One region of the Rhodococcus wratislaviensis genome, then DNA from elsewhere that is predicted to be linked to it. Evidence: riboswitches for the same ligand, from Rfam matches in the RefSeq annotation. Region 1 holds a riboswitch; each other region holds the start of a gene.
The links. A riboswitch is a leader RNA that binds a small molecule or an ion and turns the genes downstream of it on or off. The one in region 1 is predicted to bind cobalamin.
Positions count from the first base shown of each region.

Region 2: linked by a shared signal. The riboswitch ahead of metE (5-methyltetrahydropteroyltriglutamate--homocysteine S-methyltransferase) and the one ahead of WKC72_RS22610 (cobaltochelatase subunit CobN) in region 1 are both predicted to bind cobalamin.
Region 3: linked by a shared signal. The riboswitch ahead of WKC72_RS38550 (CbtB domain-containing protein) and the one ahead of WKC72_RS22610 (cobaltochelatase subunit CobN) in region 1 are both predicted to bind cobalamin.

Region 1 is NZ_CP150488.1:4,860,551-4,870,320, reverse strand. Features, by position in the region: gene WKC72_RS22635 (ANTAR domain-containing protein) at 1-216, shown strand, start outside; gene WKC72_RS22630 (DUF418 domain-containing protein) at 185-1,372, opposite strand; gene WKC72_RS22625 (TetR/AcrR family transcriptional regulator) at 1,452-2,036, shown strand; gene WKC72_RS22620 (FAD-dependent oxidoreductase) at 2,367-3,791, opposite strand; gene WKC72_RS22615 (PPOX class F420-dependent oxidoreductase) at 3,930-4,325, opposite strand; gene WKC72_RS22610 (cobaltochelatase subunit CobN) at 4,357-7,959, opposite strand; cobalamin riboswitch at 8,015-8,158, opposite strand; gene cobG (precorrin-3B synthase) at 8,165-9,298, shown strand; gene WKC72_RS22600 (precorrin-8X methylmutase) at 9,323-9,770, shown strand, end outside.
Region 2 is NZ_CP150488.1:7,849,074-7,858,843, reverse strand. Features, by position in the region: gene WKC72_RS35915 (helix-turn-helix transcriptional regulator) at 1-368, shown strand, start outside; gene metE (5-methyltetrahydropteroyltriglutamate--homocysteine S-methyltransferase) at 412-2,673, opposite strand; cobalamin riboswitch at 2,800-3,009, opposite strand; gene WKC72_RS35905 (response regulator) at 3,134-3,742, opposite strand; gene WKC72_RS35900 (sensor histidine kinase) at 3,739-4,854, opposite strand; gene WKC72_RS35895 (ABC transporter permease) at 4,874-5,650, opposite strand; gene WKC72_RS35890 (ABC transporter ATP-binding protein) at 5,650-6,594, opposite strand; gene WKC72_RS35885 (3-deoxy-7-phosphoheptulonate synthase) at 6,877-7,965, shown strand; gene WKC72_RS35880 (alpha-ketoglutarate-dependent dioxygenase AlkB) at 7,966-8,613, opposite strand; gene WKC72_RS35875 (MMPL family transporter) at 8,792-9,770, opposite strand, start outside.
Region 3 is NZ_CP150488.1:8,433,928-8,443,697, forward strand. Features, by position in the region: gene WKC72_RS38520 (asparaginase) at 1-766, shown strand, start outside; gene WKC72_RS38525 (hypothetical protein) at 759-1,523, opposite strand; gene WKC72_RS38530 (carbonic anhydrase) at 1,583-2,209, opposite strand; gene WKC72_RS38535 (A/G-specific adenine glycosylase) at 2,310-3,188, shown strand; gene WKC72_RS38540 (alpha/beta fold hydrolase) at 3,201-3,956, opposite strand; gene WKC72_RS38545 (antibiotic biosynthesis monooxygenase) at 3,989-4,303, shown strand; cobalamin riboswitch at 4,355-4,487, shown strand; gene WKC72_RS38550 (CbtB domain-containing protein) at 4,510-4,704, shown strand; gene WKC72_RS38555 (CbtA family protein) at 4,695-5,489, shown strand; gene WKC72_RS38560 (DUF5996 family protein) at 5,501-6,442, opposite strand; gene WKC72_RS38565 (hypothetical protein) at 6,585-7,040, shown strand; gene WKC72_RS38570 (DsbA family protein) at 7,037-7,702, opposite strand; gene WKC72_RS38575 (CbtB domain-containing protein) at 7,940-8,134, shown strand; gene WKC72_RS38580 (SH3-like domain-containing protein) at 8,158-8,601, shown strand; gene WKC72_RS38585 (SH3-like domain-containing protein) at 8,598-8,897, shown strand; gene scnC (thiocyanate hydrolase subunit gamma) at 8,894-9,583, shown strand; gene WKC72_RS38595 (SH3-like domain-containing protein) at 9,580-9,770, shown strand, end outside.

The sequences.
Region 1 (9,770 bases):
GCGAAAGGCATTCTCATCGCTTCCCGCGGTTACGGCGACGCCGAGGCGTTCGAGGAGTTGCTCGACGTCTCCCGACATCACCACGTCAGCGTGATGCGGGCAGCGAAGTCGTTGGTGGAGTTGGCGACCCGGCGGCAGCCGTGCCCCTCGGTGACGACGCCCGCACCGTCGTACGCCCTCGAGTTCACGGAATGGACGACACTGCTGGCGCGGTGACACCGTCCCTGTCCGCCCGGGTGAGACGCTGGTAGCCCCGGTGCGTGAGCCATTCGAGCGGCCCTCGATCGAACCGCCGCAACCACAGGCGTGACACGACGATCAGGGTTGTCGAAACGGCACCGAACAACGCGACGGTCGCCGGAACGACGGTGGCGCCGGTCAAACGGGCCGCGAGACCGAATCCCCAGCCGTAGCTGATGATCGAGCACAGGATGTTCTGCAGCACGTAGCAACTGAGCGCAGTGCGGCCGACTCCCGAGAGCGCTCGACCGGCCGGGCCGGGTTCGCGTCCGTCGGCGTAGCGGTGTGCGATCGCGGCGAGTAGTCCCAGCGCCACCACCGGAGCGGTCCCGTACCTGCCGAGGATCAGGCCTGCGTCTCCGCCGAAGAATCCGAGCGCGAAGTCCAGTGGAAGTGCGATTGCCAGGCCCGCGATCATCAGGCGGCGGCGCAAGGCACCGCGGTCCGGGTCGAGGACGCGCGCACCGTAGAGGTGGGCGCCGACGAGGAACAGGGCGATCGACAGCGGCAGGATGAAGAGCACCTCGAGCCGGAACAGCAACACCTGGTCGGCACGGAAGACGACGAGATCCCAGAAGCTGCCGTCGGCATAGGGGTTCGGTGACAGTGGCTGCGGCTCCCTCGTGGGCGCCGAGGACAATGCCGCGACGACGAGGCCCAGCATCGCCGCGTGGACGGTCACCGCGCACGCCACCCAGACGCGTTGCGCGCGAATGCCTGTGGTCAGGATGAAGGCGACGATCAATCCGGTGAGGGCGTATCCCGTCAGCACGTCGAACTCGGTGAACAGCAGAAAATGCAGTGCTCCGTCGAGCATCAGCAGCCCCGCGCGCCACGGGTAGCCGCCCGGCCACCGAGCGCCACGTCGCTGCGCGGAACGCTGCTGGATGACCAGTCCGATGCCGAACATGACGGTGAGCAGGCCGAGGAACTTGCCCTGCGCGAACTGCTGCAGAACCACCTGCACCGGGGCCCATCCGCCGGTGGCCTTTCCGGTGCCGTTGACGTACCCCACCAGACCCTCGACGTTGGTGAAGATCCAGATGTTGGTGGCGAGAGTGCCCAGGATGGCTGCACCGCGCATGACGTCGAGCGCGACGTAGCGGTGGGAACTCGACAGTTGCGACGTCATGCCTTCCGCCCTCCGGTACTTGTTAGTACGATCGTGCCAACAAACGCTCATGCTAGCACGACCGTGTTAACATGGCGGGGTGCCGAAGCTCATCGACCACGACCGAAGGCAGCAGGAGATCGCCGAGGCCGTGTGGCGGGTGATCCAACGCGAGGGCATCGGTGCGGTATCCGTACGCGATGTGGCTGCCGAGGCCGGAATCTCGAGCGGATCCCTTCGACACGTGTTCGCCAGCAAGGCCGAACTCCTCGCCTATTCGATGCGGCTCGTCGCGACGCGTGTCCGCGAGCGAGCGCAGGCCCACGCCTCGATCACCGACCCGTGGCAGCGCGCCCTCGCGGTGCTGGACGAGGTCCTCCCGCTCGACGATCGCCGACGCTGCGAGATGGAAGTGAACTTGGCCCTCGTCGCGGAAAGCCCCGCCCATCCCCTACTGAAAGACATCGCCCTCGACGCCCAACGGCAGCTCCGTGGTGCATGCGCCGCGATCCTGACCGGCCTCGCTAAGCGGGGCCTGCTCGCACCCGACATCGACGTCGACACCGAGGCGATGCGCCTGCACGCACTCGTCGACGGCGCGGCGATGCACGTCCTGCTCGGCGACACCGACACCCCGGAGACCGCCCAGCGCATGATCGCCGAGCACCTCCGCGCACTCGCCTGACCGTTCACCGAAGATGCAGTACCACATACCATTCCACGAAGATCCGACCACGTTGCCTTATCGCACGGGCTGGTAGCGGAGCCAGACGACGCCGTCGTCGAAGGCACGGCTCGCGATGAGGTCGAACCGGATCGCCGCTGGTGCAGTTCCGTGCCACAGACGATTGATGCGCGCCGGGAAGACAGGGGTGGACGCCCGTCGTGGCCCCGTCGAGGGCGACCGCAACATGAGCGACGGCATAGGGACGCCAGTCCGAATGGCGTGTATCTGACGGCATACTATGGCTCACCTCCTTCGTGCGAGAGATGCCGCTCCCAGAGGGCGTTGGGGTCACGGACTCGGCGCGACCCGCGTCGATCGCGTGAGGACCGGCGCCAGGACTCTGGGGTGGAAGATCCGGACCGGCGAATCGATCATGTTCGCCACACGCACGAATCGGACCAGCACCTGCGGATCACGAGCGGCGAGCGCATGCACCCGTCCGAAGTACCAGTTCATGAAGGGGGTTCCGAACGGCGCATCACCCTGTGTTCCAGGCCAGTTCATGTCCTCCCCAGCGGCCAACCTCCACGGCGCGTCGAGCCTTCTCGGCACCCTCTTCAGGAAATGGTGGGCCATCGCATCGAGACTCTCACCCCTGTGGACAGCCCGGTCGAGACATTCCCGCAACGTCATCGCATCGAGGGCGCTGGTCGTCATTCCCTGGCCGTAGATCGGGTTGAAGCTGCACAGGCTGTCGCCGAGCACGATCAGACCGCCCGGGAAACGGCGCATCCGTTCATAGTGCCTGCGGACGTTGGCGCGGAACTTGTACCCCGCGATCGGTGTCAGGGGCTCCGCCTCGCGCATGAACGTGTAGATGTCGGGCGCCTCGAGGTTGCGCGCGAACTCGAGAAGGCCGTCCTCGTCGCGCGGCGGGTGATCACCGTTCCAGCCGCCGAGCATCACGATCCAGCGCTGACCCTCCACCGGGAAGACGACACCCAACCGTGTTCCGTCCGGCGGTGTGGGCGCGACGATCAGCGCCTTCCATGGGCAGTCCTCGTGCGGCGGTCGGGCATAGAACCGTGTCGCGTAGCCGACGTCGACGTCGATGACCGACATGTCGGGTCGGCCGTATCCCAACTCCTCGAGCCAGCGCGGCGTCCGGGAGCCGCGACCGCTCGCATCGACCACCAGGTCGGCGGACACAGTCTCCTCGGTGGCGCCGGCTCGGCGCGACTGGATCGCCACCCCGGTGATCCGCTGCGCCGTGGCGTCGGTGACGAATCTCTTGACGTGGCAATGATCGACGAGATCGATGTTGGAGATCTGGCACACCCGCCGACGGATCTGCCATTCGAGGAACGGCCGGGTCTGGCAGGTGATGAAGATCCCGCTCGGTACCCGCAGCTTCCACACGCCGCGGTGGTACCAGGCGAAGTCCGACGTCATTTCGACTTCTGCCGATCCTCCCTCGATAAGTTCGGAGGTGAGACCGGGGAAGGACTCCTCCATCAGGCTCAGGCCGCGTTTCCAGATGCTGTGGACGTGACGACCCTGGGGAACTCCCATGCGAGGCTCGGCGCTGTCGACCAGGTGATCCTTCTCGAATATCGTGACCGTATCGAAGTAGTCCGCCAGGACGCGGGACGCGAGCAGGCCGGCGATGCTGCCGCCGATGACGACGGCGTGTGCGTCCCGGCGTGGAACATTTACGCGCCGCGATCGCGATGATCGGTCAACGCGGCGACGCAGGGCGATGTGGTGGTTCACGGTGATACTCCCGTCTACGGGACATACCCACCGTGATCCCCGCGCTCGCACCCCACCAGGCCCCCTGGGGTGACCTTCCGGCACCCGAGGGTGCGACATCGGCCCCCTAGGTGCTCGATCCGGCCTGGATTCCCGGGGCTACCGGTCGTCGGGCGTGACGGCGAGTCCGATGGTTCCGGTCTTTCCCCGGCGCAGGAGGCTGCCTTTCATCGTGAGCCAGCCGAGGATGCCGTACTTGCGGGCGATCACGTCCCGCGTGTGATCGGTGTCGGCGGCGTCGAGGATCACGGCGCGGGCGGGAACCTCGGGTCCCTTCGGCTTGCCGCGCGCATCGCACGCGGCAACCGTCACCTCCGGGTTGCGGCGGATGCGTTTGACCTTGTACGAGTCGGTGACCGTCCACATCAGCAGGCGTTCACCGTCTGCGGCGGCCCACAGCGGTGTCGCCACCGGGGTGCCGTCTTTCCGAAACGTGGTGAGCAGGACATATTTCGCGGCCGACACCCGGTCGAATTCTGTGGTCACCGGGCCCATGCTAGACCGAACCGCGGAGCCGGACGGTTCGTCAGTCCCCTTCGAGTTCGCCTTCGGTCTCGAGGTACACCTGCCGCAGGCCGTCGAGGGTCTGCTGCTCGGGGTGCTCCCACATGTTCCGCTCGGCCGCCTCGAGCAGACGTTCGGCGATGCCGTGCAGGGCCCACGGGTTGGACTGTTCCATGAACTTGCGGTTCTGGTCGTCCAGCACGTACGACTCCGCGAGCTTCTCGTACATCCAGTCGGCGACGACGTTGGTGGTGGCGTCGTATCCGAACAGGTAGTCGACGGTGGCCGCCATCTCGAACGCACCCTTGTAGCCGTGGCGGCGCATCGCCTCGAGCCACCGCGGGTTCACGACGCGGGCGCGGAACACCCGGGACGTCTCCTCCGACAGGGTTCGGGTGCGCACCGACTCGGGCCGGGTGCTGTCGCCGATGTACGCCTCGGGCGACTTCCCGGTGAGCGCCCGCACGGTCGCGACCATGCCGCCGTGGTACTGGAAGTAGTCGTCGGCGTCGGCGATGTCGTGTTCGCGGGTGTCGGTGTTCTTGGCCGCCACGGTGATTCGACGGTACGCGGTCCGCATGTCGTCGGCGGCGGGGGCGCCGTCGAGTCCGCGGCCGTACGCGAAACCACCCCACGTGGTGTACACGTCGGCGAGGTCGGCGTCGCCGCGCCAGCTCTTGGAGTCGATGAGCTGCAGCAGTCCGGCCCCGTAGGTGCCCGGCTTCGACCCGAAGATGCGGGTGGTCGCGCGCCGTTCGTCGCCGTGCTCGGCGAGATCCGCCTGCGCATGTGCGCGCACGAAGTTGCTTTCGGCGGGTTCGTCCACCGCGGCGACGAGCCGGACGGCGTCGTCGAGCAGTGCCAGGACGTGCGGGAACGCATCACGGAAGAAGCCGCTGATCCGGACCGTGACGTCGATGCGCGGCCGGCCCAGTTCCTCGAGGTCGATCACCTCGAGGTTCACCACGCGCCGGCTCGCCTCGTCCCACACCGGGCGCACACCGAGGAGCGCGAAGACCTCGGCGATGTCGTCGCCGGACGTGCGCATCGCGGACGTGCCCCACACGGACAGACCCACCGACCGCGGCCACTCTCCGTGATCGGACTTGTAGCGGTCCAGCAACGATTCGGCCATCGCCTGGCCGGTCTCCCAGGCGAGCCGGGACGGCACGGCCTTCGGGTCCACGGAGTAGAAGTTGCGGCCCGTCGGGAGCACGTTGATCAGGCCGCGCAGCGGCGACCCGCTCGGCCCGGCGGCGATGAAACCGCCGTCGAGCGCGTGCAGCACCTGGGCGATCTCGTTGTCGGTCTCCCGCAACCGGGGCACCACCTCGGTGGCAGCGAAACGCAGGATCTTCGCGACGGTGTCGTCGTCGGTGAGGGTGCCGGCGGCGTCCGGATTCCAGTCGGCGTCGTGCATGCCCTGCACCAGTGCGTGCGCCTGCTGCTCGATGTCGTCTACGCGGGTGCGGGATTCGTCGCCGTCCTCGCTGAGGCCGAGCGCCTCGCGGAGTCCGGGAACGTTCTGTTCGCCGCCCCACATCTGCCGGGCGCGCAGCATCGCGAGCACCAGTTCGACCTCGGCGTCGTCGCGGGGGGCCGCACCGAGGATGTGGAGGCCGTCACGGATCTGGACGTCCTTGATTTCGCACAGCCAGCCGTCGACGTGCAGCAGCATGTCGTCGAACACGTCCTCGTCGGGCCGTTCCTCGAGTCCGAGGTCGTGGTCCATCTTGGCGGCGCGCATCAGCGTCCAGATCTGCTGGCGAATGGCCGGCAGCTTCGACGGATCGAGCGCGGAGATGTTCGAGTGCTCGTCGAGGAGCTGCTCGAGTCGCGAGATGTCGCCGTAGCTCTCGGCGCGGGCCATCGGCGGAATCAGGTGATCGACGAGGGTCGCGTGGGCGCGGCGCTTGGCCTGCGTGCCCTCCCCCGGATCGTTGACCAGGAACGGGTAGATCAGCGGCAGGTCGCCCAGCGCGGCGTCGGTGCCGCACGACGCGGACATGCCGAGCGTCTTGCCGGGCAGCCATTCGAGATTGCCGTGCTTGCCGAGATGGACCACGGCGTCGGCGCCGAATCCGCCGGCGGCGGCGTCCGCCGCGATCCACCGGTAGGCGGCGAGGTAGTGGTGACTCGGCGGCAGGTCCGGGTCGTGGTAGATGGCGACCGGCTTCTCCCCGAATCCGCGCGGCGGCTGCACCATCAGGACGAGATTGCCGAACTGCATTGCGGCGATCACGATTTCACCCGCAGGATCTTGCGAACGGTCGACGTACAGTTCGCCCGGCGCCGGTCCCCAGTGCTCCTCGACACCCTCGCGCAGATCGGCGGGCAGCGCCGAGAACCACTCGCGGTAGCGGGCGGCGGAGATCCGGATCGGGTTGCCCTCGAGCTGCTCCGCGGTCAACCAGTCCGGGTCCTGGCCGCCGGCGGCGATGAGGGCATGGATCAGCGCGTCGCCGTCCTGGGCCGCGAGACCCGGCACGGAATCCGGCCCGTCCGCGGGGCCGAGGTCGTATCCGGCGGCCCGCATCTCGGTGAGCAACCTGATCGCGCTGGCCGGGGTGTCGAGACCGACGGCATTGCCGATGCGGGCGTGCTTCGTCGGATACGCCGACAGCATCAGAGCGATCCGGCGGTCGGATGCGGGGATGTGCCGGAGTCGGGCGTGCCGGACGGCGATGCCCGCCACCCGGGAGGCGCGCTCGGCGTCGGGAACGTAGGCGGAGAGACCGTCGGCGTCGATCTCCTTGAACGAGAACGGCACCGTGATCAGCCGGCCGTCGAACTCGGGGACCGCGACCTGGGTGGCGACGTCGAGCGGCGACAATCCGTCGTCGTTGGACTCCCACGACTCACGGCTGCTGGTCAGGCACAGTCCCTGCAGGATCGGCACGTCCAGCGCGGCCAGCGCGGCGACGTCCCACGCCTCGTCGTCGCCGCCGGCCGAGACGCCGGCCGGCTTGGTGCCGCCGGCGGCGAGCACGGTGACCACCATCGCGTCCGCCCGGCGCAGCGTGTTCAGCAACTCCGGTTCGGCGGTGCGCAGCGACGCGCAGAAGATCGGCAGCGGGGTGCCGCCCGCCGTGTCGACGGCGTCGCACAGCGCCTCGATGTAGCGGGTGTTCCCGGCCAGGTGCTGGGCGCGGTAGTAGAGAACGGCGATCGTGGGGCGGTCCGGGTTCGCGTCGGGAGCGAACGGCGCGACACCCCAGCTCGGCAGGTGGACCGGCGCCTCGAAGCCGTGACCGGTCAGCAGCACGGTGTCAGACAGGAAGTGGTGCAGCTGGGCGAGGTTGTCGGCGCCGCCCTCGGCGAGATAGTTGTGTGCCTCAGCCGAGACACCGGCGGTGACGGTCGAGCACTCCATGAGTTCGGCGTCCGGGGCGTGCTCGCCACCGAGGACCACCACGGGCAGTCCACTGGCCAGGACCGCGTCCAGCCCCTCTTCCCACGCCCGACGACCACCGAGGATGCGCACCACGACCAGGTCGGCGCCGTCGAGCAGTCCCGGCAGATCCTCCTCGACCAGCAGCCGTGCCGGGTTGGCCCAGCGGTAGTCCGCCCCGCTGGCGCGTGCGCTGAGCAGGTCGGTGTCGGAGGTGGAGAGCAGCAGGATCACGTGTGGAGCCTTCCTGGGGGTGTCGCGCCCCGTGGCGGTGGTTCTGTACGGAACCGTAGGTCGGAGGACGGCAGGTGAGGGTCTGGCTCGCCCACCGGTTTCGGAGGGCTCACAGTGGCGCGACCGCACCGGACTTTCACCGGCTTCCTCACCTGCTGTCGCAAGTGCTGGTGATGCTACCCGGGGCCGGACGTAACCTGGGACCATGGTCGACTCCCGTTCCCGCCCCGATGCATGCCCCGGCGCGCTGCAGGTCCACCAGGCCGCCGACGGTGCACTCGCCCGAGTCCGCCTCCCTGGAGGTGTGCTGACCTCCACCCAGCTGCAGACCCTCGCGGAATCGGCCCGCGACCTCGGGAACGGCGAGATCGAACTGACATCCCGCGGCAACGCGCAACTGCGGGCGGTCCGCGAGCCGCAGGAGTTCGCCCGCCGTCTCGCCGACGCGGGTCTCCTGCCGTCGGAAACGCACGAACGGGTCCGCAACATCCTCGCCTCGCCGCTGACCGGCCGGATCGGTGGTCTCGCGGACCTGAGGGATCTGGTCGACGAACTCGACCGGACGTTGTGCGCGGACTCGGCGTTGGCGGGCCTCCCCGGCCGCACCCTGTTCACCCTCGACGACGGGCGCGGCGACGTCTCGGCGCTCGGCGGCGACTTCGGCGTCCATGCGGTGAGCGAGACGGAGGTCGCCCTGGTTCTCGCCGGTCGCGACACCGGCGCCCGGATCACGACGACGGAATCGGTGACGGTGCTCCTCGACGCCGCCCGCGTCTTCCTGGAGCTGCGCGATCAGCACTGGCGGCTGTCCGAGATCCCCGACGGGGTCGAACGGACCCTGTCGGCCTTGACGCTCGCACCGATTGCCGACCCGGTGAGCGGGTTCGACGAGCATCGGCCGCCGATCGGGTGGCTCGACCAACTGGACGGCAACGTGACCCTCGGCGGCGGTCTCGCATTCGGGATCCTCGACGCCCGACTGGCCGAGTTCCTCGCCGCGGTCGAGAAGCCGGTGATCGTCACACCGTGGAAATCGGTGTTGCTGTGCGATCTCGACGAGTGGTCCGCCGAGCAGGTGGTCCGGGTCCTCGCCCCGATGGGTCTGATCTTCGACGAGAACTCACCCTGGCTGACCGTCAGCGCCTGCACCGGGCAGCCCGGATGCGAGAAGGCGCTCGCCGATGTGCGGTCCGACGCGCGGGACGCCGTCGCGAGCGGCGAACTCCCGGTGGAGGGCCGACAGCACTGGTCGGGCTGCGAGCGGTGCTGCGGGCGGCCCAAGGGGGAGGTCGCCGACGTCGTCGCCACGGAGACGGGTTACCGGGTGGAGGAGCCGTGACCGCGGTGCCTCTATCGTGAGCGAATGATCGAGTACATCCGAGACGGCGCGGAGATCTACCGCCAGTCCTTCGCCACGATCCGCGCCGAGGCGGATCTCAGTGCCTTTCCCGAGGACGTCTCGCAGGCCGTGGTCCGCATGATCCACGCGAGCGGTCAGGTCGACCTCGTGGACGACGTCGCGTTCACGCCCGGTGTCGTGAAGGCGGCCCGCGCGGCGTTGGCGGGCGGGGCCCCGATCTTGTGTGACGCGCAGATGGTGGCGGCAGGCGTGACCCGGAAGCGTCTCCCGGCGGACAACGAGGTGCTCTGCACGTTGCGCGACCCCCGGGTCCCGGTGCTGGCGGAGCAGATCGGGAACACCCGTTCGGCGGCCGCGCTCGAATTGTGGGGCAGCAAACTCGAGGGTGCCGTCGTCGCGATCGGCAACGCCCCGACCGCCTTGTTCTACCTGCTGGACATGATCGAGTCCG
Region 2 (9,770 bases), 3.0 Mb from region 1:
GAGTGGACCCGGACAGGTCCACCGGTCCGGCGGCGCCCGGCTATGTGCGGCACGCCGTCCAGTACATCCGGGAGTACGCCCGCGAACTGCCGACCTCCTCCGACATCGCCGACGCGGTGGGTGTCAGCGTCCGCACCCTGTCCGGGTCGTTCCGGAAATACCTGGACACCACCCCGGCCGAGTACGTGCGTGAGCAGCGGCTTCAGGGCATCCGGGAGGAACTGCTCACCGCATCGCCGGGTGCGACCGTCGCCTCGATCGCCGGCGCGTGGGGGTACGTCAACCTCGGTCTCTTCGCGGCGGCCTACCGACGCCGGTTCGGTGAGAATCCGTCGCAGACCAGGGCCTTCGGCCCCGTGAGTGGTTGACGAGTCCAGGGACTCCTCAACCACTCACGGGCGGCGGAGCCGCCTACAGCTCCGCGCGGACCAGCTTCGCCGCGTCGACGAGGTTGCGCAGCGACGCCTCGACCTCGGCGGGGCCACGGGTCTTCAGCCCGCAGTCGGGGTTGACCCACAGCCGTTCCACCGACACCGCCTTCAGCGCCTCCCGCAACGACGCCGCGATCTCCTCGACACCGGGCACCCGCGGCGAGTGGATGTCGTACACGCCCGGGCCGACGCCGAGATCGAAGCCGACGGCGTTGAGGTCGTCGAGGACCTCCATGTGCGAGCGCGCAGCCTCGATGGAGGTGACGTCGGCGTCGAGCCTCGCGATGGCCTCGATGACCTCACCGAACTCCGAATAGCAGAGGTGGGTGTGGATCTGCGTCGAGTCCGAGACACCCGACGTCGCGAGACGGAACGCCCCGACCGACCAGTCGAGGTAGGCCGGCTGATCCGCGGCCCGCAGCGGCAGCAGTTCGCGCAGCGCGGGCTCGTCCACCTGGACGATCCGGATGCCCGCACCCTGCAGGTCCACCGTTTCGTCGCGGATCGCCAGCGCCACCTGATTGGCCGAGTCGGCCAGCGGCTGGTCGTCGCGCACGAACGACCACGCCAGGATCGTCACCGGACCGGTCAGCATTCCCTTCATCGGACGCTGCGTGAGCGACTGCGCGTACGTGATCCATTCGACGGTCATCGGGGTGCTGCGCCGCACGTCGCCGTACAGGATCGGCGGGCGGACGCAGCGGCTGCCGTACGACTGCACCCAGCCGTTGTCCGTCGCGAAGAACCCGTCCAACTGTTCGGCGAAGTACTGCACCATGTCGTTGCGTTCCGGTTCGCCGTGCACCAGCACGTCGAGGTCCAGCTTCTCCTGCAGCGCAACCACATCGGCGACCTCGGCGCGCATCCGGTTCAGGTACTCGGCCTCGTCGATCTCACCCTTGCGCCGCGCCGCGCGTGCGACGCGGATCTGCGTCGTCTGCGGGTAGGAGCCGATCGTGGTGGTCGGCAGCACCGGAAGCGACAGCGCCGACTGGGCTTCCCGACGTTCCGCCGCGGGACTGCGCCCCGGATCGGCCGCGGTGAGCGCGTCCAGCCGGGCACGGACCGTGGCGTCGTGCAGACGCGGGTCCGTGCTGCGAGTGGACGCTGCCGCGCGGGCGAGCGCGAACTCGTCCTCGACGGACTCGCGACCGCTGGTCAGTGCGGTGCCGAGCGTGACGACCTCGCGGACCTTCTCGGTGCCGAACGCCAGCCACGACCGCAGCGCCTTGTCGAGGCCGGTCTCCGCGTCGAGCGTGTACGGGACGTGCAGCAGCGAGCACGACGTCGACACGGCGAGCGAACCGGTACTTCCCAGCAGCGTGCCGAGCGAAGCCAGTGCCGCGTCCAGGTCGGTGCGCCAGATGTTGCGTCCGTCGACGACGCCGGCGACGACGTGCTTGCGGGTCAGATCGGGAACCGTGGCGAGAGTGTCGGATCCGGCGACCAGATCGATCGCGATCCCCTCGACACCGGTCGATGCGATCGCGGGAAGTGCGTCGCCGAGGCTGCCGAAGTAGGACGCGACGAGGATCGCCGGTCGAGACTCCAGCGCGGACAACCGGTCGTAGACCCGCTTGGCCGCCGCGATCTCCTCCGGTGTGCGGTCGGCGACGAGCGCAGGCTCGTCGATCTGCACCCACTCGGCGCCCGCGTCGGCGAGCTGACCGAGCAGGTCCGCATACAGCGGGACGAGTTCGTCGAGGCGGTCGAGGAGGGGTGCGTCCGAGCCGACGGCCTTCGACAACAGCAGGAACGTGACCGGTCCCACCACCACCGGGCGGGCCGGAATGCCCAGGGCGCGTGCCTCTTCGAGTTCGCGGAGCACCTTCGACGGGTCGAGGGCGAACGTCGTCGTCGGGGAGATCTCCGGCACCAGATAGTGGTAGTTGGTGTCGAACCACTTGGTCATCTCGAGCGGGGCGACCGTGTCGTTGCCGCGGGCGGCGGCGAAGTAGCGGTCGAGGTCGCTGCCGATGCCGGCGACCCGGTCGGGCAGGGCGCCGAGCATCGCCGCGGTGTCCAGCACATGGTCGTAGTACGAGAACGTATTGACGGGCACTGAGTCGAGCCCGGCGTCGCGCAGGCTCGTCCAGGTCCGGTGTCGCAGATCCCGGGCGAGAGCGTCGAGCCCTTCGGCGTCGAGGCGGCCGGCCCAGTACGACTCGACGGCCTTCTTCAGTTCGCGATTCAGACCGATACGAGGTGAGCCCAGCACGGTCGCGGTGAAAGTGAGTGTCACGGTATCTCCAGTTGCGTACGCGGTACGGCTACCGCCGGCAAACGGGTACACCTCTCGAGCCCAGGGACGTGCTGCAGCGCGAGAAGGTCTACACGCCCAATCCACGAGGCGGTAACCGTCGGGCACGGCGTGCCCGACACAGTCGGCAGGTCTTCGGACTCGCAGGCAGCCGGTGTGACATCACACCGGACCTAGTGGCCGTCGCTTCCCAGGCGGTTGCCCAGTGCGTGGTGACGGCGGTCGTTCCTGCTCACCGCTGCGGGACAGTCCCGGATTTTCACCGGGTTCCCTCTCACACGCGCGAACTCCGGGGAGTCCGACGTGCTTCGACGCCAGGTGCGGTCTTCGGGGCTCCTCACGACCGTGCCGGGCGAACCAGCTGCAAGGCCAGCATAGGCCTTCGGCCCGTGCGCGGTTAAGGGGTCCCTGGACTCGTCAAGCACTCACGGGCGCGAAGCGCCTACAGCCAGCCGTTCGACTCCGCGGCGCGGACGGCCTCGGCGCGGGTGCTGGCGCCGGTCTTGCCGATCGCCGAGGACAGGTGGTTGCGCACGGTACCTGCGGACAGGAACAGCGCGGCCGCGATCGAGGCGACCGGCGCACCGTCCCGCGCCGCCCGCAGCACGTCGGTCTCCCGGTCGGTGAGCGGCGATTCCCCGCTGACGAGACTGTCGGCGGCCAGAGCCGGGTCGACGACGCGCAGTCCGGCATGGACGCGCCGGACGGCGTCGGCGAGTTGCCGGGCCGGGGTGTCTTTCACGACGAACCCCGACGCACCGGCCTGCAGTGCCTTGCGCAGGTAGCCGGGACGGCCGAACGTCGTCACGATCAGGACGCGGGTCTGCGGCATCTCGGCCCGTAATGCCGCGGCCGCGGCGATCCCGTCCAGGCCGGGCATTTCGACGTCGAGGAGCGCGACGTCGGGGGAGTGCTCGCGCGCCGCCGCGACGACCTCGTCGCCGCGCCCGACCTCCGCGACGACCGTCAGGTCCGCCTCCAGGTCGAGGAGGGCGGCGAGGGCACCGCGGACGAGTGCCTGATCGTCGGCGAGCAGCAGCCGGATCGTCACGGGACCTCTTCCTTCAGCACGTGCAACGAGAATCCGCCCGGTTGCGGGTGGGTGATGACGACCCGGGCTCCGGCGGCGGCGGCGCGCTCCCGAAGGCCCACCAGCCCGTTCCCGTACACGGATTCACTGCAGCCGGATCCGTCGTCGACGACGGTGACCTCGCGTTCGCCCACCGTGACGGAGCAGTGCGTCGCGCCGCTGTGCCGGACCACGTTCGTGACACCCTCCCGGACCGTCCACGCGAACAACTCGCGCAGGCCGGTGGGTACCGACTCGGTGCTGTTGGGCAGCTCGGCCTCGATTCCGGCCGACCGCAACGCTTCCCCGGCCCGGGCGATCTCCACCGGAAGCGACAGCCCCCGGATTCCCTGCACGGCCTGCCGGACATCCGCGAGCGCGTCGCGGGAAAGGCGTTCCAGGTCCGCCACTTCCGTGCGCGCCCGGTCGATGTCGATGTCGAGGAGCCGGCCCACGAGTTCGGCCTTGACGGTGATGACGGTGAGGGAGTGCCCGAGGATGTCGTGGAGGTCGCGGGCCATCCGGGTGCGTTCCTCCTGCACGGCGAGTCGTTCGCTCGCTTCCCGTTCCCGGACCAGTTCGATGTTGCGGTTGATCAGCTTGGTCACCCCGAACATCGCGAATGCGGCCGCGCACACGCCCAGCGAGAGCCCGGTGCCCGACCCCCAGTCCATCACCGCGGAGATCGCTTCCACGAGAACTGCGACGGTCAGCGCGGTGATCCCGCCGAGCCACGCGGGGAACAGCATGACCGCGGAGACGGCGAGGAAGACGGAGGCGGACAGCCCCGACGATCCGACGGCGACCACCATGACGGCCGCGAGCCCGAACAACGCCACCACGAGTGGCACCGCCTGGTTCAGCGGCGGCCGAAACTCGTTGTGCGCGCGCCGGGTATGCGACCACCGGAACATCGCGAGGTACGTCACCGCGAAGGCCAGCGTGGCGATCATCCCGATCCAGCCCCGGACCTGATCGCGGGCGGCCCACCCGTCGAGGAACGGCTGGAAGAGGAAGACGGTCCACGCGGCGGCGAAAATGAATCCGAAACGGCCCCATCGTCTGGTCACGACGGGGCCGTCGGTGGTGGTCACGGCAGTCACGATACCGCCGTCACACTCGCTCGGTGTCGCGCTGGAAGCGCCACGCCGCACCGCCGACGAAGATCGCCAGCCACACCGCGACGTTCAGGAGCCACGTCCACTGCATCGCGTCACCGGTGAGCGGTGCGTGCACCAGTTGACTCAGCCCGTACGTGGGCATGAACTGCGCGATCGACGCCCACACCGAACCGTCCTGCAGCGGCATGAACAGCCCGCCCGCGAAGCCGAGCACGGCGAGTCCGGGGCCGAGGATCTGCATGACGTTCTCGCTCGGCAGCAGGTACCCCATGAACAGGCCGAACGCGGCGAACACCGCGGATCCGAGCCAGGTGATCAGGGCCGTCGTGAACCACAGGGACGTGTCCATCTGGACAGACGTGAACGCGCCCACCAGATAGACGACGCCGACGGCCCCGAGCCCGAGCATCATCGCGACGAGCACCTTGACGAAGATGTACACCCCGGGTGACAAGGGGGTGAGCCGCAACTGCCGGCTCCATCCCGACGCCCGTTCCACCGACACCATCGCCCCGCCGCTCGTCGTCGCGATCATCGCGCCGTACAGCGCCATGCTGATCATCACGTACGCCGAGACATTCCCGTTGCCCGCGCTCTCACTCGAGTAGCTCGGGTTCAGGCCGAAGATGAGGAAGAAGACGACCGGCATGACGAGAGTGATGATCATCGTGCGCCGATTGCGCAGCAGCCGGCGCAGTTCGAGGCCGAGGAGGGTGGTGTTGAGTCCGCCGAGCGGGGGAACACGGCGGGGTGCGGCGAGGGTGGTCATCAGTTGGATCCTTCCGTGCCGGAGTCGGAGGTGAGCGCGATGAACGCGTCTTCGAGTCCTCGGGAGACGATTTCGAGGTCGCAGGCAGGTGTCTGTGTGAGGAGGTGGCGGGCCACGGCGTCGGTGTCCGTCGAGTGGACGAGGACGCTGTCACCGCGAACTTCGATGCTGTCGGCGCCGGGAATCGCGAACAGCTGTTCCCGGTCAGCACCCGGGAAGTGGGCGCGCACCGTGCGTCCCGCAGCCAGTGCCTTCACCTCGGCAGCGGTGCCGTCGGCGACCACTTTCCCCCTGCGCACCAGCACGATCCGGTCGGCGTAGGCGTCGGCCTCCTCGAGATAGTGCGTCGCGAAGACGACCGTTCGGCCGCTGTCCGCGTCGGCGCGGATCGCCGACCAGAAGTCCCGCCTGCCCTCGACGTCCATGCCCGTGGTCGGCTCGTCGAGGATCAGCAGCTCGGGATCGGAGAGCAGTGCCATCGCGAACCGCAGTCGCTGCTGCTGACCGCCGGAACACTTGCCCACCAAGCGGTTTCCGAGATCGGCGATACCGGCCCGGGTGAGGACCTTGTCGACGGGCCGCGTGTCGGCGAACAGGCTCGCGGTGAGCCGGACTGTCTCCTCGACCGTCAGTTCCTTCAGCAGCCCGCCCGTCTGCATGACCGCCGAGACCAGGCCCTTCGCGATCGCGGTGCGCGGATCGGTGCCGAACACGGACACCTCGCCGGCGGTGGGGCGGGACAGTCCGAGGACCATGTCGACGGTGGTGGTCTTGCCGGCGCCGTTGGGGCCGAGAAACGCGACGATCTCGCCGGGCCGGATCTCGAGGTCCAGGCCTCGGACGGCGTGAACGTCACCGAAGTACTTGTGGACGCCTCGCAGGCTGACGGCCGGAGCCGGCGACGCGGAGGCGTTCGTGGAGGTGTGGAGCTCTGTCGATGTCATGCATTCAGCGTGCGATCCGGACGGCCGCCGACCCCCACACGTCCGTCACGACCTCACCGTGACAAATGTCAGGGGGCCGGGGTAGGTGTGGCGCCGATCGGGGGCAGCCGTTACTGTGGGCGCCATGCAGCGCGCATATTTCTGGTTTAGCAGGCCGGCCCCGGGTGGGCCGGTCGGCGTAACCACGCGCTGACTTCTTCCACCCCAGAGCCGGATTACAGACCGGCTCGCGGGAATCTCCACAGTCTTCGAGGGCCGGCCTGAGAACAGGAACCCGAACCCATGACTGTCACTCTCGACACCACCACCAGCAGTGATCGGCTGGACGACCAGCGCACCGTGAGCATCAGCCCGCTGGTGGCGCCGTCGGTCGTGCGCCGTGAACACGCCCCCGACGACGTCGCGTCCGCGACCGTGCGCTCCGGCCGCGCCGACACGGTGAACGTGCTGAACGGCGAGGACGATCGACTGCTCGTCGTGGTGGGCCCGTGCTCGGTGCACGACCCGGACGCCGCCATGGACTACGCCCGCCGCCTCGCCGCGAAGGCCGAGGAACTGCGCGACGACCTGCACATCGTGATGCGGGTCTACTTCGAGAAGCCGCGCACCACGCTCGGCTGGAAGGGTCTGCTCAACGACCCGCACCTGGACGGCACGTTCGACATCGACACCGGGATCCGCATGGGCCGCAAGCTGCTGCTCGACGTGTCCTCGCTCGGCCTGCCGGTCGGCTGCGAGTTCCTCGACCCGATCATGCCGCAGTACATCGCGGACCTCGTCACGTACGGCGCGATCGGTGCCCGCACCGCGGCCAGCCAGGTGCACCGGCAGCTGTGCAGCGCGCTGTCGATGCCCGTCGGGATCAAGAACTCGACGGAGGGCGACGTGCAGGTGGCCGTCGACGGCACCCGCGCCGCTGCGGCGAGCCACGTGTTCCCCGGCACCGACCTCGACGGGCAGGCCGCGCTGATCCGCACAGTCGGCAACCCCGACTGCCACGTCATCCTCCGCGGGGGCAGCGACGGACCGAATTACGACGCGGAGACGGTGGCGGACACGCTCGCCCGGCTGCGCAAGGGCGGTCTGCCCGAGCGGGTCGTCATCGATGCCAGCCACGGCAACAGCAGCAAGAACCACGAGAAGCAGGTCGACGTGCTGAACGACATCGCGGCCCGGCTCGAGGGCGGTGAGAAGGGGATCGTCGGTGTGATGGTGGAGAGCTTCATCGAAGCCGGTCGTCAGGACCTCACACTCGGAAAGGCCGAGGACCTCACGTACGGCCAGTCCATCACCGACGCGTGCATCGACTGGAACACGACGGCGGCGCAGCTGGACCGCCTCGCCCAGGCAGTGGCCGCACGCCGGAAGTGATCACCGCACACCTCTCGTGCGGAACTGCACGCTGATCCGCGGTCCGAGCGGGCGGGTGCTCTTCGGTACGCAATGCTCCCAGGTGCGCTGGCAGGAACCACCCATCACCAGCAGGTCACCGTGGCCGAGTGAGTACCGGATCGAGTGCCCGCCGCCGCGCGGACGCAGCAGCAGCGGACGCGCGGCGCCGAGCGACAGGATCGCGACCATGGTGTCTTCGGTGCGGCTCCGGCCGGTGTCGTCGCCGTGCCAGGCGACGCTGTCGGAACCGTCGCGGTAGAAGCAGAGTCCGGAGGTGGCGAACCTCTCGCCCAGCTCGGGCAGGTAATACCTGCTCAGGGCGTCGCGTGCCGCGACCAGCAGCGGGTCGGGGAGCGGCTCGCCTTCCGGGTAGAACCGGACGAGGCGTGGCACGTCGACCACCCGGTCGTACATCTGGCGCCGTTCCGCTTTCCACGGCACCGTCTCCGCGAGCGTCGTGAACAGCTCGTCGGAACCGGTCAGCCACCCCGGCCGCACGTCGACCCACGCTCCCGCCGTGAGCGTGCGACGCTGCACCGTCGGCCCGAGCTCGCTGAGTTCGACACCGAACGACGCGTCGTCGAACAGTGAAGCCTGGAGCGCATACCGCGCATCCGCGGAAGTCATGTCGCCATGCTACCCGATATTCGAACGTATGTTCTCATCATTTTTCGTGCGGAGACTGCCGCCGGAGGCGGTACGCGCAGACGCACCCCGTCTTGGGTCGTGCACTGTTTCGGGCCCTGAAAGGAGTGCGGCTGCAAAGAAGTGGTGCGTCTGTGCATAACGCGGCCGACGGTGGCAGTTACCGCGGCACCGCCGGCTCGCGGTCGTCGCCGGTGTCGATGGTCGCCTTCTGCCTGCTCGGCCACCAGAAGGCGCGACGTTCGAGTGCGGACAGGCTCGGTACCAGTATCGGTGCCATCGCGAAGGCGGCGATCGCGACACCGATCGCGACACCGAAGCCGAGTTCGGCGAGGTTGGCCAGTCCGGTGAGGGTCAGGGAAGCGAAGGTCAGCGCCAGGATCAGACCGGCGGCGGCCACGGTGGGGGCGTCGTTGGAGACGGCGATCCGCGCCGCCTCACGCGGGGTGTACCCGTTGCGGAATTCCTCGCGCAGTCGCGAGGCCAGCAGGATGTTGTAGTCGGTGCCGATCGCGACGACGAACAGGTAGAGCACGATCGGAATGGAGAAGTCGATCCCGTCGTAGCCGAGGCCGTGCAGGAACAGGAGCACGACGGCGCCGAGGGTGGCGACGAACGTGAGTGCCACGCACACCAGCAGGTTGAGCGGGGCCAGCACGGCGAGCAGCAGCAGGGCGAGAATCAGCGCGATCGCGACTGCGGCGACGGGGAACACGAGGCGCGTATCCGCCGCGAGTTGCGCGCGGACGTCGACGAACGTGGACGTCTGCCCTCCCACAACGACTTCCGAACCGGGTACCGCATTGTGAGCTGCATCGCGGATCGGGCCCTCGACGAGGTCGAGGGACGCGTTCGAATAGGGATCGTCGGCGAGTACGACGTTGACGAGCGCGGCGCGACCGTCCTGACTCGGTCGCGGCGGGGCGACCGAGGACACGCCCGGCACCTGCGTGAGAGCAGTGACGAGCGGGGTCAGCGACGCCGGATCGAGCGGCCCGGGAGCCACGACGTACACCTGGGTCGGGCTCAGCGCGCCCGCGGGAAAGGATTGGTCGAGGGTGTCGAATGCCTGCTGTGACGGCGTGTCGGAGGGAAGTTCGCCCAGCGTGTTGTACGTCGACTTGTAGCCGGAGGCGAAG
Region 3 (9,770 bases), 3.6 Mb from region 1:
CGTCACCACGGAACTGCGCGACCCCGAACTCGATGCGGTGGTCGTGCTCCACGGAACCGACACCATGGAGGAGACCGCATTCCTGGTCGACCTCCACCACGCCGACCCGCGGCCGGTGGTGTTCACGGGTGCGCAACGCACCTTCGACCACCCGGACTCCGATGCCCAGGCCAATCTGGCCGACGCGGTCGCCGCGGGATCGGACCCCGCTCTGCGCGGAGCGGGTGTCCTCATCGCGTTCGGAGGCGCCCTGCACCGGGCGTCGGGAACGCGGAAGGTCGACACGACGTCACTCGACGCGTTCCGATCCGTCCACCCCGCCGGTGACCACTCGCGGCGAAGCCTCGATCCGCTGCCGTGGCATCCGATCTCCGGAACCCGTGTCGACATCGTCGCCGCCTACCCGGGGGCCGACCGCGTCCAGATCGACGCGTGCCGGGCTGCCGGCGCCCAGGGGCTGGTGCTCGACGGCCTCGGATCCGGGAACGCGAACCCGGCGATCGTCGAGGCGGTCCGGGACTGCGCGTCCGCCGGGATCCCGGTCGTGGTCACCACCCGGGTGCCGCAGGGCCCGACCTCCGCCACGTACGGCGGTGGGGGCGGCGGGCACGACCTCGTCTCGGCGGGCGCACTGTTCTCCACCGACCTCAGAGCAGGTCAGGCCCGCATCCTTCTCGCGGCGCTGCTCGCCGACCCCGAGCACACCGACCTCGACAAGGAATTCGATCGACGCTCGCGCATCGATCCCGCACCGAGGATCAGCTGAGGTTGAACGGCTCCGGCGCGCTGCGGAGCTGACCCAGCTGACCGACGACCGTGTACGCGCCGGGCCCCACCGGATCACGCTGGGGTTCCGGTTGCGTCAGGCAGTCGGGGGCGGAGGTCTTGGCCGACCATTTCACGGTGAACTGAGCCTGCTCGCCGGGCGCGAGGGTGCGCACGTCGGCCGCGGACTGCGGGAAGCAGTCGATGTTGGACCACAGCCGCACGGCACCGTCGATCGTGTAGACGAGCACCTGCTGGAGGCTGCTGCCCAGATCGCGTTCGCACGGTGTGGTGCCGATGTTGGTGACGACCGTCGTGAAGCTCGGCTCCTCACCCGCCAGGTACGTCGGCTTGTCGGCGGCCACCTTGATGGCCAGCGACTGGTCGGGGCACTGTCCCGCGGCGACCGGCTGGCCGCTGGCAGCCGCGCTGCTCGAGGCGCCGCTGCTCGACGCCCCCGACGAACTGGACGTGCCCGAGGAGGCCTCGCCGCCGGCGGCAGCGGCGCCACCGCCGCCGCCACCGGAACCGCCCGAACTGCCGCTGGACGTGGACGAACCCGAGGCTGTCGGGGAAATCGACACAGGAGTGGTCAACGAGGAACTCGCTGCCGCCGGATCCGTCTCGGAGTCACCGCCACCACGAAGCGAGTTGATCAACCACACCACGAGCAGCAACACGACGATGGCGCCGCCGATCGCCAGCGCCCTGCGGCGCCAGTAAATCTCGGGGGGCAACGGTCCATTCGGTTCCAGCACGACGTCAACGGTAGTTCGGCGTCGCGCGGCAACGGCTCAGCGGGTGCGGCGTGTCGCGGTCAGTCCGTGAGCTCACCGATGTCGCCGACGGCGCCCTGCAGGTGGGTGCGGCCGTCGGACAGCTTGTACGTGACACCCGCGATGGCGCACGCGCCGCTCTCCACCTTCTCCGCGATGATGCGCGACCGCTGCATGAGCAGGGCCCCGGTCTCCACCACGTGGCGGCCCTCGAGTTCGTCGACGGTACTGAGGCCCTCGCGGCGTCCCATGAGGATCGACGGCGCGACCCGTTCCACGATGCTGCGGATGAATCCGGGCGGCACGTTGCCGTCGTCGAGCGCGTCGAGCGTCGCCTTGACGGCACCGCAGCTGTCGTGTCCGAGCACGACGATGAGCGGCACGTTCAGCACGCCGACGGCGTACTCGATGGACCCGAGCACGGCGTCGTCGATCACGTGACCGGCGGTGCGGACGACGAACATGTCGCCCAGACCCTGGTCGAAGATGATTTCGGCGGCGACGCGGGAGTCTCCGCATCCGAACAGGACGGCCGTGGGGTGCTGGCCGCCGACGAGCTTCGCGCGATCGGCGATGCCCTGGCTGGGATGGAGCGAGGTACCGCTCACGAATCTGTCGTTACCCTGACGCAGGGCTTTCCACGCGGACACGGGGTTGGAATTAGGCATGGGATCATTGTGCACCGGGCATGTCGCACCGTCGCGACGGGAATGTGACGACCGCGGAAAATCTGTTTCCCCCGTGAACGAAGGGACTTGTGAGGACGAAGTGGCCGTTGACTCCTCCGCGCTGATCAACTGGTACGACGTACAGGCCCGGGATCTGCCGTGGCGCCGCGACGGCGTCACCGCCTGGCACATCCTGATGAGCGAGATCATGCTGCAGCAGACGCCCGTCGTCCGGGTGGCCCCGATCTGGGAGGAATGGGTGCAGCGCTGGCCCGTCCCGTCCCGCATGGCCGCGTCGAGTCAGGCCGACGTACTGCGCGCGTGGGGCAAGCTGGGCTACCCGCGCCGCGCGCTGAGGCTCCACGAGTGCGCCGGAGTACTGGCCGCCGAGCACGGCGACGTGGTTCCGAGCGACGTCGACACTCTCCTCGGCCTGCCCGGTATCGGTGCCTACACCGCGCGGGCCGTCGCCTGCTTCGCCTACGGACAGCGGGTCCCCGTCGTCGACACGAACGTCCGGCGGGTGGTCGCCAGGGCCGTGCACGGAAGCGCCGAGCCGGGAAATCCGTCGACCACGCGTGACCTCGCCGACGTGTCCGCGCTGCTCCCCAGGACCCGCGCGCGGGCCGCCACGTTCTCCGCGGCCCTGATGGAACTCGGGGCCACCGTGTGCACCGCCCGCTCGCCCGAATGCGCTCGCTGCCCGCTGCCGAGCTGCGCCTGGCTGGACGCCGGACGTCCCGCGCACACCGGCGAGCGCCGGAAGGTCCAGAAGTTCGCAGGCACCGACCGTCAGGTGCGCGGCAAGCTCATGGCCGTACTCCGTGAGAGCTCCGCCCCCGTCGAACGGGTCCGGCTCGACCAGGTGTGGCCGGGCGATCCGGGCCAACGCGACCGCGCCCTCCATTCCCTGCTGATCGACGGACTCGTCGAGCAGACCGAAAACGGGCTCTTCGCCCTCGCGGGCGAGGGAAGCTAACCCCCGGTCGGCTCAGCCGAGCCCGTCGAGGAATGCCTCGACCACTTTCCGGTACTGCTCCGGCTGGTCGTCGTGGACGAGGTGACCGGCCTGCTCGATGCGGACGTACTGGGCGCCGGGATGCCGCTCCGCCATGGTCCGCATCTGACCGTCGGGGGTGATCGTGAACTCCCCCTCGATCAGCAGGGCCGGCACCGTGATCGACTCCCACTGGTCCCAGAAGTGCCTGCCGCCCCACTCCTCGGAGATGTCGCGGAACGTGTCGACGTCGCCGTGCAGGTACCAGCCGTCGGCGCGCTTCTCGAACGAATCCAGGAAGTACTGTCCGGCAACCGGACCGAAGAACTCGAAGAGGTCTTCCCGCGTCGTGAACGGCTGCGGCCAGTTCGAGATCATCGCCGCCCAGTCCGCGGCGGTCCGGCCACGGAAGTCGGGGGCCATGTCTTCGAGGACGAGCGCCGACACCTTCTCGGGGTGTTCGGCGGCCAGGCACCACGCGTGCAGGGCGCCCATCGAGTGACCGATCACCACCCACGGTTCGGCGAAGGGTGCGAGTGCTGCGACGAGGTCTTCCACGAACGCTTCCGTCGTCAGCTGCGCGGGTGCGGGCCTGCCGTGACCTGCGGCGTCGAACGTGAAGACGTGGCCGTGCTCGCGCAGCCACGACACGTGCCGCCCCCACGTCCGGGCGCTGCCCATCAGCCCGTGCAACAGCAGAATCGGCTGTCCCGCCCCACCCTCGTCGTGCAACGCACTCTCACCCGCCACCCCTCCGACGCTAGCGGAGTAATCTCGCCCGCATGGCAGTGGTGAAGATCAACGCAATCGAAATCCCCGAGGGCGCGGGCCCCGAACTCGAGAAGCGCTTCGCAGCGCGCGCGCACGCCGTGGAGAACTCCCCCGGCTTCCTCGGATTCCAGCTTCTGCGCCCCGTCAAGGGCGAGAACCGCTACTTCGTCGTCACCCAGTGGGAGAGCGAAGAGGCATTCGCGGCGTGGCGCGACGGTCCGGCCCGGGAAGCACACGCGGGTGAGCAGAAGAAGCCGGTTGCGTCCGGAGCTTCGCTGCTCGAGTTCGAGGTCGTTCTCGACGTCGCGGCAGCGAACAAGAGCTGAGAGACGGGGCCGAGCGGGAAGATTGACACGACGGCCCGCCGGGTGCAAAAGTTCGCAGGACAAAGCGATGGTTCGGCAGGAATCCGGTGCAATCCCGGAGCGGTCGCGCCACTGTAAATCGGAGTAGTCCTTCACGGGAGCCACCCGACAGCCAGATACTGCGGCCATCGCCTGGACCTAGGGGACGCGAAATCCCAGGAGGAACTATGGCACTCGCCTACGCACCCGGCTCGTCGGTCGATACGACCCGTCTCGCCGTCATCTCTTTCGCGATCGTTCTGTTCGCGATGCTCGCTCTCTATCTCGTGGGATTCGACCAGGGCGCGATTTCGCGCAGTGGCATGTACATGCACGAATTGATGCACGACGGCCGCCACCTCCTGGGTCTGCCATGCCACTGACCGATTCCTTCGCAAAACTCCTCATCCGCGGCCTGCTGGCCGGTCTGATCGCAGGCATCCTGGCCGGTGGCGTCGCCTTCGTCCTCGGTGAGTCGCACATCGATGCGGCCATCGCCATCGAAGAGTCGAACAGCGCCGCCGAAGCCGACGTCCACTCGCACGACGCCACGCAGGCAGAGGAGCCGGCCGGGCACTCGCACGACGAGGAAGAGGCACTGGTCAGCCGTGACGGACAGCGTTTCGGACTGTTCCTCGCCACGTCCCTCGCGGGCCTGGCACTGGGAGCAATCTTCGCCGTCGTCGCGAATTACGCGCGTCGGGTGACGACGCTGTCGGGACCGTTGCTCGGGCTGACACTGGCCACATTGGGCTGGTTGGCAATCGAGGCGGTGCCGTTCTTCAAGTACCCCGCCAACCCGCCCGCTGTCGGAGACCCCGAAACGATCACCCAGCGAACCTGGCTGTGGCTCGCCGCAGTCGTGCTGGGCTTGCTCGCGGTGGTGGCCTCCGTCTTCGCGGCGAAGGCCGTCGCAGCTCAGGAGTTCCTGTCGGTGCGGATCGCGGCACCGGTTCTCGCCTTCCTCGTGGTGGTGACCGTCGGCTACCTCGTACTGCCCACCGTCAACGAAGTGGGCGACGACTTCCCCGCAGTGCTGCTGTGGCAGTTCCGCCTTTCGTCCCTCGCGACTCAGGCCACGTTGTGGCTGGTTCTCGGACTGGCGTTCGCGTTCCTCACGGAGCGCGCCACCCGGGCTACGACGCCCGCGCCGGCGAACGCCGCCTGACCCACAGGGCGTCAGCGGGATTTGTCCCATCGGGCCGGGTCCGCCTCCAGGGCGGCCCGGTCCCAGCCACCCCGCTCGGCGGCCGCGTCGTATGTGCTGTGCAGGAACTTCAGCAGTGCGGCATCGGGATCGTCCGCGGTGCGGACGGTTTCGTACGGCAGCAGGAACTGCCCGTTCTCCTTGCTGTAGAAAGCTCCGTCGGGCCCGACCGGGTAGTCGGCGAAGCCATCGGGTTCCGGGTAGGCGTACGCGTAGAACGCACCTTCGACGCCACCACCGGGCCAGAAACCGCAGCTGCTCAGCTCGTGCGAGTAGCCCTCGACCATCACCCAGTCTCCGCAGTTCGGTGCTCCCCCAGGGTGAGTCGGTGCGGTTCGCCCGGAGAACCGCGTACAGGCCAGGTCGAGCGCACCCCAGAAGAAGTGCACGGGACTGACCTTCCCGATGAAATGGGAACGGAACTCGTGCAGGACGCGGTCCGCCTGCACGAGCTGCCGCCAGAACTGGTGCACCGCCTGACCGTCGTACGAACAGTGCTGGGTGTCCTCCGCGAACGGGACGGCGGGGTCCACCTCGTTGGGCCGGGCCAGAATGGTCGTCACCACACCCAATTCGGCCAGCGTGTCCATCGTCTCCGCATAGAAATCGGCCACCGACTTCGGTTCGAGGGCAACCGTCCCGGTGCCGCCCGTGCTCGTGCGGATCACCAGTTGATGCTCGGCGAAGTCGAATTCGATGTCGAAACAGTCGGTACCGTACGGGATCGTCGACGTCGTGAGACCGCGGGGGCTCACGTACAGCGGGACCTGCCACCAGTGGTTGATCAACGGTGCGTGGGCCAAGCGGATCTTCCCGACGATCTGCGTCCACATGTGCACGGTGTCCCGCGTCGCCGTCCAGTCGCCCACCTTCAACGCCGGCCATGCATCTCCGGATCGTGTCTGCTCGCGCACAGTGCCTCCCTGCCGACGACGTGCATTTCAATGTGCCCCTCGTGCGGGGTGATGGCAAGCGCGTCGCACCGATACCCGGGTAGGGGTGGACTCCACTCTCGGGGGTGATGTGCCGCGACGTCACCGATACCAGCATGGGGACATGACCACTCGCACTGCACCCTCGATCCCGCAGACGGTCGAGCGCGCGCACTGGCTGCTCGGACTTGCCCTGTTCGCCGGCATGGTCGAGGCCATCGCGCACACGTCGACGGCGCTGGAGGGCCCGGGCGCCGACGTCGGCAGCCTCGCCGGACAACTCATCGTCCGCGTCGTCGTCTACGGCGCGGTGCTGTTCGTCATGACCCGATTCCGCAGTGGCGGGGCGTGGGCGCGGAACACCCTCGCGATCGGTCTCGGCGTGTTCGGCGTCGCATCACTCGTGATGGAACCCATCGCGTGGGTATCGGCAGGCAACGACCCGATGTCTGCCGTCTCCGGTCTGACGCTCGACGTCGCGGTGATCGCGACCGCCCGGCTCACCCACCTCGTGGCGGTGATCGCGGCGGTGGCACTCATGTTCCGGCCCGACGCCAACCGGTACTTCACGCGCCGCTAGTTCACCGCCGCCGTGCTCGCCTGCGTCAGAAGCTGCAGGAACACGTCCTTCGGCTGGGCGCCGGACACGGCGACGCGGCGGTTGGCGACGAAGAACGGCACCGCCGACACCTGCAGTCGACGGGCGGTGTCGAGGTCGGCGCGGACCGCGTCCGCGCCGGCATCGGACTCGAGTTCGGCGCGCACGGTGTCGGCGTCGAGCCCGGCCCGCGCCGCGATGTCGACGAGCACCTCTCGGTCGTCGATCACGGCGCCGTCGCCGAAGTGGGCGCGGAACAGCGCTTCCACCACGGCATCTCGTTTGTCGCCCGCCAGTTGGATCAACCGGTGGGCGTCGAACGTGTTGGCGGCGATCACGGTGTCGAAGTCGAGACGCAGCCCCTCGTCGGCCGCCGTGCGCGCAACGTGACCGAACATCTGACGGACCTGCTCGGCAGGCATGCCCTTGCTCTCCACCAGGGCGTCGAGCTCGCTGCGCCGTTCCCCGACCGGCGTCTCCGGCGACAGCTGATACGACCGCCACACCACGTTCACCCGGTCGCGCCCCTCGAACTCCGCGAGGGCGGCCAGGAAACGGTGCTTGCCGATGTAGCACCAGGGGCAGGCGACGTCGGACCAGATCTCGATCTCGATGTCGCCGTCGGTGTTCTGCTGTGTCGTCACAGTTCGGTAAAACGAATCGCCGGCGCATTCTGTTCCGCCGGGTTCGTCACGATGTTTGTCTTGGTTCGCCGTGCTGCATTTCCGCACGCCGGATTCGACCGAACGGTACGGTGAGGGGATCGACACGGCGGGAGTAACGTCGTATCGATCGTGCCGCTGAGTGAGGGGCGCTCGTTGCGATGCCCGGACAATCGGCGACTCGATGATCGTGGAACCCGAACTGCTCCAGGAGTAGCCATGGTTTACGTCTCGTCACCGAGCAAGTCCGTCGAGTCACTCGGAATCGTGTTGATCGCCGTCGGAGTCGTCCTGCTCGCTCTGCTCACCCTCTACCTGGTCGGATTCGACCAGGGTGCGATCTCCCGAAGTGGCATGTACCTGCACGAATTGATGCACGACGGCCGCCATCTCCTGGGAGTTCCCTGTCACTAGTTCCACCACGACCGGAGCACGCGATGAACTCTCCAGCAGATTTCGAAGCACAGGCGAACAGGGTCGCGGAGTACGGCCCGGTCCATCACGCAGAGATGGATTCGCCGTATTACCTGTCCAATTCCGCGTTCGACGCGTTGCGACACGTTCTCCACGACGTCGGCGGCCAGACCGCCCTTCCCGTCAAGTACGAGGAGAAGGTCGAAGAGGACTGGGAGATGAGCACATACGTCACGTGCGAATGCCTCGGGTGGCGCGGTGTGTGGAACTCCGAAGAGCGCCGTCGCGCCGAGAACGACCTGGGCGCAACGCTCTATTTCGGTTTGCCGTACTACGCGCGGTGGATCACGGTGGCCGCCAAGACGCTCATCAACAAGGGCCTGATCACGCCCGACGAACTCTCCGCCAAGATCGACGAGGTCCGGGCCAGGTCTGCCGGCGGGAAAGCGACCGGAGGCCAGTCATGACGAAGTTCGAGATCGGCGACCGGGTCACCGTCAAGGACGCGACGTCGATGTTCCACACCCGCACCCAGGCATTCATCCGCGGGCGCACCGGCGTCGTCGTCGAACACCGCCCGGAGTGGGTGATCCCCGAGGACGAGGCGTGGGGACGCGTGGACGACGGCCGGACCGAGCCGTTCTACGTCGTCCGCTTCCGGCAGACCGACCTCTGGCCCCGCTACACCGGATTCGAGATCGACACGTTGGAAACCGAGTGCTCCGAGCGCTGGCTCGAGCCGGCAGGAGAGGCGGACACATGACGCATTCGCACGGCGATCACGCCCCGATCCAGGCCTCCGAAGAGGTCAGCGAGTTCGAGATCCTGGAGACCGCCATTCGGGAACTGTCCATCGAACACGGACTGTTCTCCCGCGAGGATCACCGCCGTTTCTCCGAATGGGCCGAGTCGGTGGGGCCTTCGGGTGGTTCGAAGTTGGTCGCGAAAGCGTGGGTCGACCCGGAGTTCAAGAAGCGACTGCTGGCGGACGGCACCGAAACCTGCAAGGAAGTGGGGATCGACTGGCGCGACCCGACCGGGTCGGGCACGCCCAGCGACTACACGTACTTCTACGTGCTGGAGAACACCCCGAACGTCCACAACGTCATCGTCTGCACGTTGTGTTCGTGCTATCCGCGGCCCGTTCTCGGTATGTCTCCGGACTGGTACCGCACCCCCAACTATCGCCGCCGGTTGGTGCGCTGGCCACGCGAGGTGATCGCGGAGTTCGGTCTGCACTTCCCGCCGGATGTCGAAGTGCGCGTGCATGATTCGAATCAAAAATCACGGTTCATGGTGATGCCGATGCGCCCCGAGGGCACCGAGGGGTGGAGTGAGGAACAACTTGCGTCGATCGTCACCCGCGACACCATGATCGGTGTCGCCGTCCCGCAGGTCGATTGGACCGCGACCACACCACCCTCGGACAACGGAGGAACCGCACGATGATGACGGACAAGGCATACGACGTCATCCTGAACACGTTGACACCGGAGACGACCCGCAACGACGTGACGCTACCGGACCTCGACCGCAAGCCCGACCCGTGGGAATCGAGTATGCAGGCCACCGCGGAATGCCTGTCCTGGCGTGGCGCCTGGGACAATCTCGACAGGCGCCACACCGAGGACCAGCT